2 regions of the Nocardiopsis alba genome follow, and region 2 is predicted to be linked to the other one. Evidence: riboswitches for the same ligand, from Rfam matches in the RefSeq annotation. Region 2 holds a riboswitch; the other holds the start of a gene.
The links. Region 2 has a riboswitch for cobalamin ahead of TR33_RS21850 (ferredoxin-like domain-containing protein). Riboswitches for the same ligand answer to the same signal wherever they lie in the genome.
Positions count from the first base shown of each region.

Region 1: it holds a riboswitch for cobalamin, as region 2 does, so the genes downstream of both, TR33_RS23650 (ABC transporter substrate-binding protein) here and TR33_RS21850 (ferredoxin-like domain-containing protein) in region 2, are expected to answer to the same signal.

Region 1 is NZ_BAZE01000016.1:11,720-19,237, forward strand. It holds gene TR33_RS23630 (catalase) at 1-190, opposite strand, end outside; gene TR33_RS23635 (sigma-70 family RNA polymerase sigma factor) at 557-1,387, shown strand; gene TR33_RS23640 (threonine ammonia-lyase) at 1,446-2,408, opposite strand; gene TR33_RS23645 (flavin reductase family protein) at 2,459-3,052, shown strand; cobalamin riboswitch at 3,151-3,331, shown strand; gene TR33_RS23650 (ABC transporter substrate-binding protein) at 3,357-4,403, shown strand; gene TR33_RS23655 (FecCD family ABC transporter permease) at 4,410-5,507, shown strand; gene TR33_RS23660 (FecCD family ABC transporter permease) at 5,504-6,565, shown strand; gene TR33_RS23665 (maleylpyruvate isomerase family mycothiol-dependent enzyme) at 6,621-7,289, opposite strand; partial or broken gene TR33_RS23670 (lytic polysaccharide monooxygenase auxiliary activity family 9 protein) at 7,366-7,518, opposite strand, start outside.
Region 2 is NZ_BAZE01000013.1:132,101-139,618, forward strand. It holds gene TR33_RS21835 (anhydro-N-acetylmuramic acid kinase) at 1-762, opposite strand, end outside; gene argG (argininosuccinate synthase) at 1,085-2,530, shown strand; gene TR33_RS21845 (Fur family transcriptional regulator) at 2,898-3,329, shown strand; cobalamin riboswitch at 3,481-3,684, shown strand; gene TR33_RS21850 (ferredoxin-like domain-containing protein) at 3,737-4,609, shown strand; gene TR33_RS21855 (precorrin-8X methylmutase) at 4,606-5,271, shown strand; gene TR33_RS21860 (precorrin-2 C(20)-methyltransferase) at 5,268-6,782, shown strand; gene TR33_RS21865 (cobalt-precorrin-4/precorrin-4 C(11)-methyltransferase) at 6,767-7,518, shown strand, end outside; gene TR33_RS21870 (bifunctional cobalt-precorrin-7 (C(5))-methyltransferase/cobalt-precorrin-6B (C(15))-methyltransferase) at 7,518-7,518, opposite strand, start outside.

The DNA of each region.
Region 1 (7,518 bases), on a different contig from region 2:
CGTGGTCGAAGTGGGTGATCTTCTCCCGGGCGTGGAAGTCCTCCAGCAGCGTCGGTCCGCGCTCACCGACGCTCAGGGAGTTGTCGGTGTCCTCGACCCTGACCCCGGTCTCGGTGGTCAGCGGTCCTCGCGACTCCGTGCGCTCCGCGTCGAGCTGCCGGTCCTTGGCGTCACGTTCGGCGTCTGCCATGGTCGAACCCTCCTGTCGGACGATGCTCGGGACGATGGGGGCCTCATGGTCCGCCCTGACCGGAGAGAGCGATCCGCAAACGTCCCGGGCGGCGACTCCTCGCCCTCCGTCCACTTCTCCCCCATGGGGCGCCAATACCTGACAGAGCGGGGTCAAGGTCGTGTTCCCGTGTTTTCCCAGCGTGCTGCCCCGGGCATCCCCAGGGGGATACCCGCGGGCGCGGAACCGCTCGACGCCCGCCGTTCCCGCCCCGTCCGGGGGCCACCTTCCGTCCGGGCCCACCCGGCCTCGGACCTCTCCACATCGAAAAACGCCCGTGTTCGCGGCGCTCCGACGTGACCGCGTCCCATGGACAGGAGGTTCACCATGCCGACTTCCCCCGCGACCACCACCCCCGTCGGGCGGGTGCCCGGTCCCCGTCGCGAGCCTCCGGAGGACACCTCCACCGAGGACCTGATCTCACTACTGAAGTCGCTGGAGCCGGAGGACCCTCTGGTCGGACGGCTGCGCGAGCGCATCACACGGCACTACCTGCCGCTCCTGAATCGCATCGCCCACCGTTACCGGGGGCGCGGCGAGCGGGTGGAGGACCTGCGACAGACCGCCCACGTCGGGCTGGCCAAGGCGATCCGCGGCTACTCGCCCGAACGCGGCCGGGAATTCGTCCGCTATCTCACGCCGACCGTGATCGGGGAGATCAAACGCCACTTCCGAGACCACACCTGGGCGGTGCACACCCCCAGGGACCCCCGCACCCGGCGGACCGAGATGAACCGGGTCCGTCGCGAGATGGAGCAGCGTCTGTCCCGTACCCCCACCCTCACCGAGGTCGCCCGCGAGATGGGGCTGACCGAGCGGGAGTTGGAAGAGGCCAGGCTGGTGTCGGAGGCCTACAACACCGTCTCGTTGAACGCCTCCGACCCCAGGGAGGAGGGGCCGACCACCGCGTTCGATCGGTACCTCGGGGTGGAGGATCCCGAACTCGACCTGGTCGTGGACCGCGCCGCCGTCCGTCCGGCGCTGCGGAGCCTGCCCCACCGGGAGCGGCTGATCCTCAAACGTCGGTACTTCGACGAGTGGACCCAGGCGCAGATCGCCGAGGAGATCGGCTGCTCCCAGATGCAGGTCTCCCGCCTGCTCGCGGGCGCCCTGCGCACACTTCGCGCGAGGCTGGGCGTGGGCCGCCGACCCGACTAGCGCCCGTGCCGGTGGGGGGACCCGCCCCCACCGGCACGACCGTTGACCGGGCTCCGGGTCAGTCCGGTTCCACCAGGCGGACGAACAGGTCCGGGTCGATGTTGCCGCCGGAGAGCACCGCGACCGTCGCCTCGGGCCGTCCCGGTATCGTCTCGACCTTCCCCGACAGCAGGGCGGCCGTCGACAGCGCGCCGCTGGGTTCGGCCACCAGCCGGGATCCGTGCGCCAGGGCCCGCACCCCCTCGGCGATCTCCTCCTCGGTCACGGTGACGATCGCGTCCAGCCGGTCCCGCAGATGGGCGAAGGTCAGGTCGGACAGGCACACGCGCACGCCGTCGGCCATGGTCCGGTAGGTGCGTTCGGGCTCCCAGGGGATCCGGCGCCCCTCCCGCAGGCTCTCGGCCGCGTCGGCGGCCAGCTCCGGTTCCACCCCCACGACACGGACCCGGCGCGGATGCACCGTCCACGCGGCCGTGACGACCCCCGAGGCCAGCCCGCCACCGCCGACCGGGACCACGATCGTGGTGACGTCGGGGGACTGTTCCAGGATCTCCAATCCCACGGTCCCCTGCCCGGCGATCACCCGACGGTCGTCGAAGGGCGAGACGAAGGTCGCCCCATCCTTCGCGACCAGGTCCTCCACCGCCGATTCCCGCTCCGCCGGAGGCACCACGACCACGCGGGCGCCCAGGGCACGGATCCGGTACACCTTGGTCTCGGGCGCCCCCTCCGGGACCACCACGGTGCAGGCCACCCCCTCGCGTACCGCCGCCAGGGTGAGCGCCAGCCCATGATTGCCCGAAGAGTGGGTGACGACCCCGCGTTCACGTCGATCCCCGTCGAGCAGGGCCAACGCGTTGGTGGCGCCGCGCAGTTTGAACGCCCCGGTCGGTTGCAGACTCTCGGGTTTGACCAGGAAGGGGCGGTCGGTGTCGGGGCCGACCGTCAGGGGGGTGCGCACCACGTGCCCTTGGATCCTGGTGGCGGCGTCGTGTACATCCTGTGCTGTGACCGGTTCCATCCGGCGAGTATGCCCATGGCGGCCCTCGGCACACGGGATAATCGGACCCGATGCGTACCGAATGGACACCCGCCGACCTCCCCGGCCGGGAATTCTACAAACTGCTGACGTCCGTGGTGGTCCCGCGCCCGATCGCGTGGGTCTCCACCACCTCCGAGGAGGGTGTGGACAACCTGGCTCCGCACTCCTTCTTCACGATCTCCTGTATCGAACCGCCGATCGTGCAGTTCACCTCGGTGGGCCGCAAGGACTCTCTGACCAACGTCGAGGCGACCCGCGAGTTCGTGGTCAACCTCGCCCCCGAACCCCTCCAGGACCGGGTGAACGCCACCGGCACCCGTTACCCGGCGGACGTGAGCGAGTTCGACGCGCTGGACATCGCCCGCGAACCGAGCGTCGAGGTCCGGCCTCCCCGGGTGGCCTCCTCCCCCGTGGCCCTGGAGTGCGCGCTGCACTCGACCCTGACCCTGGGCGACTCCACCGTGGTGTTCGGCCGTATCGTGCGGGCCGCCGTGGACAAGGGGTACCTCGACGGCGACCATCCCGACGTCGAACTGCTCCGGCCGCTGGCCCGATTGGGACGCAACGAATGGTCCACCCTGGGCGAGGTGCGTCGGATCGACCGCATCCCCTACACGCCCTGAGGGACCGAGGACATCGAACGCCCCCTCCTTCGCGACGGATCCGGAGGGAGTGGGGCGAACGGCATGTACTACGGTGTTCGCTGAATATCGACACAAGTTCATGTCGTCGACGTCGTAGTGCACGGGAAGCCGGTGAGATTCCGGCGCGGTCCTCGCCACTGTGACCGGAGGGCGCCTCCCATACGCCACTGGGCCGAACACGGCCCGGGAAGGGCGGAGAGCGCTGGACGAGAGTCCGACTCCGGGAGCCAGGAGACCGGCTGCGACCGTCCGCGTCATCAAACCACGAAGGATGGTTTGTTCGATGAAGCCCAGTGACGCGCGGGCTCTCCGCCGCCGTGTCCGTTCCGGTCTCGCCCTCGTTCTGGTGGCCGCCCTCACCGCCTGCGGCGGGGCGATCTCCCCCGACGCCGAGGAGGCCGCCGGGGAGACCCTCCGCAACTGCGACGTCGACGTCCCCGCCGACGCTCCGCCGGAGCGGGTCTTCGCCGCCTACCAACCCGCCATCGAGATGGCGCACGCGCTCGGTATCGGCGACCGTCTGGTGGGCACGGCCTTCCTGGACGCCGTGGTCCTGGACGACTACGTCGAGGCCCAGGCCGAGCAGAAGTACTACCCGAACCTGCCCAGCCGTGAGGAGCTGCTCGACGCCAGACCCGACTTCGTGCTGTCCGGCTTCACCGACGTGTTCACCGACGAGAGTCTGGGCACCCGGGCCTCCCTGCGCGAACTGGGCGTGGAGAGCTGGATCTTCTCGCCCCTGTGTCCCAGCGAGGACGGGCGCAGCGACGAGAGCATCGACCCGGCCGACGTGACCATGGACAACGTCTACGCCGACCTGCGGGACCTGGGGACGCTGTTCGACGTGAGCGAGCGCGCCGACGAGGTCATCGCGGAGATGCGGGCCACCGTCGACGGGGTCACCGAGACCCTGGAGGGTCGGGTCGACGAGGACGAGCGCCCCACGGTGATGATCGGCCGCCCCGGCGACCAGGGGTTCCACGTGGCGGGCGGCCCCGACTTCTCCACCGAGCTCATCGACCTGGCGGGAGGGGTCAACGCCTTCGCCGACCTCGACGGACGCCGTAACCACCAGGTCTCCGTCGAGGACGTCATCGAACGCGATCCGGACCACATCCTGATCGACGTGTGCTGCGACGCCGAGATGACCGCCGCCGACTCCGCCCCCGACATCGAGCGGATCATGGACAACCCGGCCCTGGCCAACCTGACCGCGGTCACCGAGGACCAGGTGTGGGAGTTCACCTTCGCCGACCGTTCCGCCGGGGTGCGCAGCGCGCCCGCCGTGGCGACGATCGCGGAGATCATCCACCCCGACCTGTTCGGGTAGGGCCCGGTGGCCGAACGTACGGCCGACGCGTCCCCCTCCCCCACCCGGGTCCTCCCGCTCCGGGGCCCCCGGAGCGACCCCGGCGGCCCCGGCCTGCTCCGGAGTCCCCGGGCCCGGGCCGTCGGGCTGGTGGTGGCCGTGGGGGCGCTCGCCGTGACCCTGCTGGCGTCGGTGCTGGTCGGTTACCGGTACCTGTCGCCGACCGAGGTGTACTCCGCCTACTGGAACTTCACCGGCAGCGACACCGACCTGGTCGTGCTGCATCTCCGGGTGCCGCGCGCCCTCGCCGGGGTGGCCGTGGGCGCCGCCCTGGGCGTGTCCGGGGTACTGGTCCAGGGGATCACCCGCAACCCTCTGGGCGACCCGGGCATCCTCGGCATCAACTCGGGCGCCTCCCTGGCCACGGTCGTCGCCATCGGGGTGCTCGGGATCTCCGCCCTGCCGGTGTACGTCCTCTTCGCCTTCGGCGGCGCCGCCCTGGCCGCCGTCATGGTCCACCTGGTGGGTTCCCTGGGCTCCGGCGGGGCCGACCCGATCAAGCTGACCCTCGCCGGGGCGGCGCTCTCGGCGCTCCTGGGCTCGGTCACCTCGGCCCTGGTGCTGAGCGACCGGGCGAGCCTGGAGGAGTACCGCTTCTGGGTGGTGGGCTCGCTCTCCGGTTCGGAGGGCATGGGCGCCGTCCTGGGGCAGGCCGCTCCGTTCCTGCTCCTGGGGATGCTCCTGGCCTTCGGTTCGACCCGCGCCCTGAACGCGGTGGCGCTCGGCGACGACCTGGCCCGTTCCCTGGGCACCCGGGTGTGGGCGGTGCGCGCGGTGAGCGCCCTGGCCGTGGTGCTCCTCGCCGGGACGGCGACGGCGGTGGCCGGACCGATCGGGTTCGTGGGGATCGCGGTGCCGCACATCGCGCGTCTGCTCGTGGGCCCCGACCACCGGTGGGTCCTGCCCTGGTCGGCGGTGCTGGCGCCGATCCTGCTGCTGACCGCGGACATGGTCGGTCGGGTGGTGGCCCGCCCGGAGGAGCTCCAGGTCGGCATCGTCACCGCGCTCATCGGCGCCCCCTTCTTCATCGTTCTGGTGCGTCGACGAAGGGTGGCGGGCCTGTGAACGGATCACTCCTCTCGCGCGGCCCCTCCTCGGGGGTACTGCGCCGCGGTTCCCTGTCGGTACGTGTGTCCTGGCCGTCGATCCTGCTCGGCGGGGCCCTGACCGGCCTCGCCGCGGCGGTCACGGTGCTCTCGCTGACCGTCGGAGACTTCACCGTGGGAGCCGGGGAGGTCGTCGAGGCGCTCACCGGCCGGGCCGGGACGATGGTGACGCACGTGGTGGTGGAGATGCGCCTGCCCCGGGTGCTCACGGCCACGGGTGTGGGAGCGGCGTTGGCGCTCTCGGGTTCGCTACTGCAACGGCTCGCCCGCAACCCCTTGGTCAGCCCGGACATCATCGGGGTCAGCGCCGGGGCCACGACCGCGGCGGTCCTGGCCATCGTGGTCTTCGGCGGCACCACCCTGACGGTGACCGTCGGCTCCCTGGTCGGTGCGGTCTGCGCCGTGTCGCTGCTGTACCTGCTCTCCTACCGGCGCGGGGTCGTCGGAAACCGGATGATCCTGGTGGGGATCGCGCTCTCGGCGATGGCGGGCTCGGTGACGTCGTACCTGTTGACCAGGACCGAACTCTCCTCGGCCCAGCGCGCCATGGTCTGGATCACCGGCAGTCTGGCCAACCGGGAATGGCCGCACGCGATCACGATCTGGGCGGCCCTGGCTCTGCTGGCCCCCATCGCCTTCATGCTGTCGCGGTCGCTGGCCCTGCTCCAGCTCGGCGACGACATGGCGACCGCGTTGGGCTCCCGTGTCCAGGTCGCCCGCGCCGCCCTGGTGTTCACCTCCGCCGCGCTCGCGGCGATGGCCGCGTCCGTGGCCGGTCCGGTCTCGTTCGTCGCCCTGGTGGCGCCGCAGATCGTCCGTCGCCTGCTCGGCGCGGGTCCGGCGGGGCTCTTCCCCACCATGGTCTGCGGGGCCGTGCTGGTGGCCTGCTCGGACCTGATCGCGCGGACCGCCTTCGGCGGGGCCGAACTGCCCGTGGGGGTGATCACCGGGATCCTGGGCGCGCCCTACCTGCTGTACCTGCTGACCCGGCGGAACCGGGCCGGGCGGGGCGGGTGAACGTCGCCGGAGAGGGGCACGGGCCCCTCTCCGGCACGTCGTCCCCGGGTACCGGTCAGACCTCCAGGTCGATCTCGGGGGCGGGCAGGGAGGGCAGCCGGCCCACCACGGCGGAGGGGTCGCCGCTCCAGTCCATCGCCCCGATCTGGGCGAGCGAACGTCGGCCGGTCACCGCGCGGGCCAGTTCGAAGACGGTCGCCTCCAGGGTGAGATCGGCGCCCTCCCCCAACGACCATGTGCGGTCCGTGTCGGTGGCCCGGACCCGCACCGAGGGCAGGTCGGACGACCAGGCCAGGGCGAGACCGCCCAGGACGAAGTCGGCGAGCTGATCGGCGTCCTCGGTCCGGGGCCCCATCCCCAGGGCGCCCCGGATGTCGTTCTCGTGGTGCCACACGTCCAGGGCCGGCAGGGCGTAGCGCCTCCGGCTCTGGGAACCGACCAGTTCGAGCAGGGCCGGGGTGTTCTCGGTCCACTCGGCGGCGATCTCGTCGAGACTCATGCCCGCTCGATCGGCGACCTGACGGGCGGTCTCCTCGTCCCGGGTCGGAGGGGTCACGAGCCCCTGGACCACCTCGACGCAGAGCCCCGCCATGTGGGCGTAGGTCTGACGCACGTCCCAGGCCGGGCAGGCCGGGACGAGGGTGGTCCGCGCGCTCTCGTCGAGGGTTGCGGCCAGGGCGGCGAGGCGCTCCTGCCCGTTCCGATAGATGCGAAGGGTGTCCATCACATCAATTTACCTAACAGCGTTAGGGGAGGGGAGGCCGCCCCGTGGCTCGGAGCGGCCTCCCCGGTCGTCACTCGAAGACGACGTCGGAGCAGTTGTAGAAGGCCTCGGGGCTGTCGGAGCGTTCCCAGACCGAGTAGACGACGTGGCGTCCCTCCCGGTCGGGGAGGTCCACGTCCCAGTAGTACTCGGCGCCCGCCACTCCCCCGCTGCGCAGCGGGGGGTCGAC
Region 2 (7,518 bases):
CTCCAGGTGGTCGGGCCCGAACAGCTCCGGACCGGTCGACTTGGGCGGGGCCTGTCGGTAGTAGGGCTCGGCCAGCAGGTGGTCCAGGAGTTCGGGGACGGGGGCGCCGGAGCGGGCGAGCCGCCCGTCGACGTCGAGGTCGATCGCCCCGTCGGTGATCAGCCGCATGGCGGAGTCGAGCAGGGTGTTGGCGGGGCCGGTGTCGAAGGCCAGGGGGTCTCGCCCCGGGCGTACGACGGTCACGTTGGCGATCCCGCCGAGGTTGAGCGCGGCGGTGGCCTCGTTCCGCTCGCCCAACAGCAGGGTGTCCAGGACGGCGGCCAGCGGGGCGCCCTGGCCGCCCGCGGCGACGTCGGCGGTGCGCGGGTCCGAGAGCACGGGGACCCCGGTGGCCTCGGCGATCCAGGCGGGTCCGCCCATCTGGAGGGTGCCGTGCACGGTGGGCCCCTCGGCCCAGTGGAAGAGCGTCTGCCCGTGCGAGGAGATCAGGTCGGCCCGGCCCTCGGTGAAGGCCTCCATGCCGGCCAGCGCGGCCCTGCCGAACTCGCGCCCTATCAGGGTGTCGAGCCGGCAGACCGTCTCCAGGGTGGTCGACGCCGGAGGCAGGGCCGAACGGAGCTCCCGCCGCAGACCGTCGGGGTAGGGGTGGTCGAGGTGGCCCAGCGGGGTCAACCGGATCAGGTCGCCGTCCAGGGCGAACCGGGCGGCGGCGACGTCGATCCCGTCCGCCGAGGTGCCGGAGGACACACCGATGACGATCATGCGGCTCCCGGGGCGGGGAGGGGGCGTCGGGGTCCGTCACCCGCCCCTGCCGTGCGCGGACCCACCGTGTGACAGCGATATACCGCGCCTCCTCCCGCGTCAACACCCCCTCGTCGTCCTGGTCGGAGCCGTGATGGGACGGTGGCCGGGGCGCGGGGTCGTGGTCGTCGCCGGGGAGCGGAGGAAGGGGGTCCGGTCGAACCGGGCGGCCCGGTTTCGGAGGGTGGTACCCGCAGGTCGGGGGTGGTGGGATGACGAGGGTCACAGGATCGCGCGCCGATCCGAATTGCATGTTCATTCATAAGGGTGCATGCTTATTGTCATGTCCAAGGTACTCACTTCCCTTCCCGCCGGCGAGCGCGTCGGAATCGCCTTCTCCGGAGGCCTCGACACCTCGGTCGCGGTCGCGTGGATGCGCGAGAAGGGTGCCGTCCCGTGCACCTACACCGCTCACATCGGCCAGTACGACGAGCCCGACATCGAGTCGGTGCCCGGCCGCGCCTCCGACTACGGCGCGGAGATCGCCCGCCTGGTCGACGGTCGCGCCGCCCTGGTCGAGGAGGGGTTGGCCGCCTTGGCCTGCGGTGCCTTCCACATCCGTTCCGGTGGACGGCCCTACTTCAACACCACCCCCCTCGGCCGCGCCGTCACCGGCACCCTGCTGGTCCGCGCCATGCTGGAGGACGGGGTCCAGATCTGGGGCGACGGCTCCACCTACAAGGGCAACGACATCGAGCGGTTCTACCGCTACGGTCTGCTCGCCAACCCCTCCCTGCGTATCTACAAGCCGTGGCTCGACGCCGACTTCGTCAACGAGCTGGGCGGCCGCAAGGAGATGTCGGAGTGGCTGGCCGAGCGCGACCTGCCCTACCGGGACAGCACGGAGAAGGCCTACTCCACGGACGCCAACATCTGGGGCGCCACCCACGAGGCCAAGGCCCTGGAGCACCTGGACACCGGCATCGAGCTCGTCGACCCGATCATGGGCGTGCGTTTCTGGGACCCCGAGGTCGAGATCGTCCCCGAGGACGTCACCATCGGCTTCGAGCAGGGCCGGCCGGTCACGATCAACGGCAAGACCTTCGCCTCCTCGGTCGACCTGGTCCTGGAGGCCAACGCCATCGGCGGCCGCCACGGTCTGGGCATGTCCGACCAGATCGAGAACCGCATCATCGAGGCCAAGAGCCGCGGCATCTACGAGGCCCCGGGCATGGCGCTGCTGCACGCCGCCTACGAGCGGCTGGTCAACGCCATCCACAACGAGGACACCCTCGCCAGCTACCACAACGACGGTCGGCGTCTCGGCCGGCTCATGTACGAGGGGCGCTGGCTGGAGCCGCAGGCCCTGATGGTGCGCGAGTCGCTCCAGCGCTGGGTGGGCACCGCCGTCACCGGCGAGGTCACCCTGCGGCTGCGTCGGGGCGAGGACTACTCGATCCTCGACACCACGGGCCCCTCGTTCAGCTACCACCCGGACAAGCTGTCCATGGAGCGCACCGAGGACTCCGCCTTCGGTCCGGGCGACCGCATCGGCCAGCTCACCATGCGCAACCTCGACATCGCCGACTCCCGCGCCAAGCTGGAGGACTACTCCCGGCTCGGCATGGTCGGCAGCGAGCACCCGACCTCGATCGGCGCCGCCCAGGCGGCCTCGACCGGTCTCATCGGCGCCATGCCCGAGGGCGGCGCTCAGGAGATCGCCTCTCGCGGCGAGGTCGACGACGCCGAGTGGCTCGACCACGCCGCGATGGAGTCCGGCACGGACTGACCCTCGCGACCACCGCGCCGCCACCGTCCCCGAGGCTTCCGGGGCCGGTGGCGGTCGCATGTCCGGGGTCGGTGAATGTGAGATCCGCCCCCGGGCGCGGCCCTCTCCGCCGGTGGGTTCGAGGGCCCCGAGGGAATGGCGTGCGGGGCCCGGATGTTCGGAAAGCCGGGCCACGCGCATGATCCGGGCCGGATCGGGAGAACGATCGGGCATAGGGTGCGCTCGAGGGTCGGGTGATCCACGTGCCGACGCCGACGTCGATCACGGTGACAGGGGTGTGGGCAGGCCCGGCGGAACTCTCGCCCCATTAGAATGGAACGATCACATTATTTGAGTTGATCCAGAAAAGACGGAAGGTCCAACGAGTATGTCGACCCCCTCGGACTTCGAGCGGATGTTGCGCGAGTCCGCGCTCCGGGTGACCGGTCCCAGACTGGCCGTCCTCTCCGCCGTGCACGCCCACCCGCACGCGGACACCGATTCGATCATCCGCGTCGTGCGCGAAGAGATCGGCGCCGTGTCCAGCCAGGCCGTCTACGACGTCCTCAAGGCCCTGACAGGCGTGGGTCTGCTGCGCCGCATCCAACCGCAGGGCACGGTGTCCCGCTACGAGACGCGGGTGGGGGACAACCACCACCACGTCGTCTGCCGTTCCTGTGGCGCCATCGCCGACGTCGACTGTAGCGTCGGCCACGCTCCCTGCCTCACCGCCTCCGACGACCACGGGTTCGAGATCGACGAGGCCGAGGTCGTCTACTGGGGCCTGTGCGGCTCCTGCTCCGAGGCGCGCGTCTCCTGAGAGCCCCCTCCCTCGATCCCCAGGGCGCCCTCCACGGGCGTGCCGGCCCTGTGGGGTCCCCTTCGCCGTGCCCACCGCTCTCCTGATCACGTCTCCCGGCCCTCGAGGCAGGGTCCCCGCGGCCCCGGGACGATCCGCTCGAACCGGACACGGTAATCTCGTCTGGCCAGTCGAACTCCACCTCATGGAGCAGGGAACCCGGTGCGAATCCGGGACTGACGCGCAGCGGTGAGGGTGACGGGCGGACGTGTTCCGGGACCGAGGTCCCGGGACGGCCACTGGGCGGGGAGCCCGGGAAGGCGTTCCGCATCGGTCGACCCCGAGTCCGAAGACCTGCTGGCGCTGGCGGTGACGGTCCGCCAGGTTCCCGCGGGCCTCGCGAACGGGCCCCTGATCGAAGGACCCGCATGTCCCCGACCGCCGTGCCCCGAACCCGGCACGACCGCTGCCCCGGAGCCCTGCGCCCCTGGCCCGCCGACGACGGCCTCCTGGTCAGACTCCGCCTCATCGGAGGCCGCGTACCCGCTCCGGCGCTCACCGCCCTGTCCTCGGTGGCCGAGGAGTACGGCGACGGGCGGGTCCACGTCACCGGTCGGGCCAACCTCCAACTGCGCGCCCTGCCCGGACGGGAGGGGAGGCTGGACCCCGAGGCGCTCCGTTCCCTGGAGGCGACCGGACTCCTGCCCTCGCGCACCCACGAACTGGTCCGCAACGTGATGGTCTCCCCGTGCACGGGCACGTCGGGAGGGCGGACCGACCTGCGGCCGGTCGCGGCCGAACTGGACCGGCTGCTGTGCGCGAACCCTCGTCTGGCCTCCCTCCCGGGCCGTTTCCTCTTCGTCCTGGACGACGGCCGCGGCGACCTGCTCGACCGCACCTGTGACCTGGGCCTGACCGCCCTCGACGACCGGTCGGCCCAGCTCCGGGTCGGCGAACACCCGGGCGCGACGGTCCCCCTCGACGAGGCCGCCGGGACGCTGATCCGACTCGCCGAGACCTTCCTCGAACGGCGCGGCTCCGGTCCCACGGCGCCCTGGCACGTCACCGAGCTCTCCTCCCCCCTGGCCGAACCGGCCCCGCCGGATCCCCGGCTGCCGGACCCGGCGCCACCCCTGCCGCACGGCCCGCTCCCGGACGGCGGCCGCCACGTGGCCGTGCCCGAGGAGGGGCTGGACCGTGCCGCGATCACGGAACTCGTGGAGGAGGCCCGCGCGGCCGGCCACGACGCACTCGTCGTCACGCCTCGGCGTGGCGTCCTCATCCCCGGAGGGACACGGTGACCACCCCGAAACGCCCGCCCAGGCGCTACGACTACATCGACGACGGATCCGCGATCTACGTCGACTCGTTCGCGACCATCCGGAGCGAGGCCCGGCTCGACCACCTGCCCGCCGACGCCGAACGGCTCGCGGTGCGCATGATCCACGGCACCGGTCAGGTCGACCTGGCCGAGGACCTGGTCGTCCATCCCGGTCTGGTGTCCGCCGCGCGTGCGGCGCTGCGGGCCGGCGCGCCGATCCTGTGCGACGCCACCATGGTCGCGACCGGGGTGACCAGGAGCCGGCTACCGGCCGACAACGAGGTGCTCTGCCTCCTCGGAGACCCCCGCGTGCCGGCCCTGGCCCGAGAGTGGGGCACCACCCGCAGCGCGGCCGCGGTCTCCCTGTGGGAACCGATGTTGGAGGGCGCGGTCGTCGCCGTCGGCAACGCCCCCACGGCCCTGTTCCACCTGATGGAGATGTTGATCGACGGGGCCCCGAGGCCGAGCGCGATCATCGGCTGCCCGGTCGGGTTCATCGGCGCAGCCGAGTCCAAGCAGGCCCTCACCGAGCTGGCCGAACGGCATGGGATCGACGTCCCCCACGTGGTCGCGCTCGGCCGTCGGGGAGGATCGGCGATGACCGCCTCGGCCCTCAACGCCCTGGCCAAGGAGGAAGAGTGACCGGACGTCTTCGAGGTGTCGGTGTGGGTCCGGGAGACCCCGAACTGATCACCCTCAAAGCGGCCCGCCTCATCGGTGAGGCGGACGTCGTCGCCTACCACGCGGCCTCCGGACGGGGCTCCAACGCCCGCCGGATCGCCGCCGACCTGATCCCCGAGGGGGCGATCGAGGAGCGGCTCACCTACCCGGTGACCACCGGCGCCACCGACCATCCCGGCGGCTACGAAGGGGCCCTGGCCGACTTCTACGAGGAGTCCGCCGCGCGCCTGGCCGCCCACCTCGACGCCGGCCGGGACGTCGTCCTGCTCTCCGAGGGTGACCCGCTGTTCTACGGCTCGTACATGTACATGCACGACCGGCTCTCCGAACACCACGAGACGGAGATCGTGCCCGGCGTGCCCGCGTTCACGGCGGCCACGGCCACGGCGGCGGCGCCCCTGGCCCGCCAGACCGACGTGCTCACGGTCCTGCCCGGCACCCTGCCCGAACCGGAGTTGGCGCGGCGGCTCGCCGACACCGACGCGGCCGTGATCATGAAGCTGGGCCGGACCTTCCCCGCCGTCCGTCGGGCGTTGGAGGCGGCCGGCCGGTTGGAGCACGCGGTCTACGTCGAGCGCGCCTCGATGGATCGTGAACGCCGTCTCCCGGTGGCCGAGGTCGACCCCGACACGGTGCCCTACTTCTCCCTGATCCTGGTCACCGGGGACAGCCTCAACGGTCGGCGCTCCAGGGACGGCGCCGTGACGGAGGCGCGGACCCCGGAGTCCGCGACGGCCGAGGCCGAACTGCTGGTCGTCGGCCTGGGGCCCGGCCCCGACCACTGGATCACCCCCGAGACCACGGCGGCGCTGGCCGAGGTGGACCACGTGGTGGGCTACGGCCCCTACGTCGACCGGGTCCCCCAGCGCGCGGGCCTGACCCGCCACTCCTCCGGCAACACCGTCGAGATCGACCGCGCGCGTCTGGCCCTGGACCTGGCCCGTCGGGGCGAGCGCGTCGCCGTGGTCTCGGGCGGGGACGCCGGCGTCTTCGGTATGGCCACCGCCGTGTTCGAGGCGGCCCAGGACCCCGTCCACCGGGACGTGCCGGTCCGGGTGCTGCCCGGGGTCAGTGCCGTCCAGGCGGTGGCGGCCCGTGCCGGCGCGCCGATCGGTGGGGACTTCGCGGTGATGAGCCTGTCGGATCGGCTCAAGCCCTGGGAGGTGATCGAACGCCGGCTCCGCTCCGTGGCCGAGGCCGACCTGGTGCTGGCCGTGTACAACCCGGCCTCCCGTTCTCGGACCGAGCAGATCGCCCACGCCCGACGGATCCTGTTGGAGCACCGCGACCCCGACACCGTGGTCGTCGTCGGCCGCGACGTCGGTCGGGAGGGAGAGACCCTCCTGACGACCACCTTGAAAGAGCTCGACACCACCACGATCGACATGCGCTGTCTGCTGATCGTGGGCGCCTCCGGGACCCGGGTCGACCCGGCCGGCCGGGTCTGGACCCCCAGGTGGGTGAGGACGTGACCGTCCACTTCGTGGGGGCGGGCCCCGGCGCCGCCGACCTGCTGACGCTGCGCGCCGCCCGCATGCTGGCGGCGGCCGACGTGGTGCTCTACCCCGGCACCTACGTGGACGCGGAGGTTCTCTCCCACTGCGCGTCCGACGTCGAGGCGATCGACACCCAGGGTCTGGACCTGGACCGCATCACCGAACTGTTGGTCGCGGCGCACTCCGGGGACCGCGAGGTCGTGCGGCTCACCTCGGGCGACCCGTCGCTGTACTCCGCGTTGTCCGAGCAGACCCGCCGACTCGACGCCCACGGCGTCCCCTGGGACGTCACCCCGGGGGTGCCCGCCTACGCGGCCGCCTCGGCCATGGTCGGTCGGGAGCTGACCGTGCCGCTGGTGGCCCAGTCGGTGGTGCTGACCCGGACCCGGGCCCGTTCGACGGCGATGCCGGACACCGAGAGCCTGTCCGCGTTCGCCCGGACGCGGGCCACCCTGGTCCTGCACCTGGCGATCCGCCGCGTCCGGGAACTGATGGTCGAGATCGCCCCCGAGTACGGCGACGACTGCCCGGTGATCGTGGTGCACAAGGTCGGCCATCCGGACGTGTCGGTGCTGCGCGGCACGGTCGCCGACATCGCCGACCTGGTGGAGGGAGCCGGACTCCGGCAGGCGGCCGTGATCCTCGTGGGCCGGGCCCTGGACCCGCGCGGGGGAGGGGAGTCCCACCTCTACGATCCGTGCCGCCCCAGGGT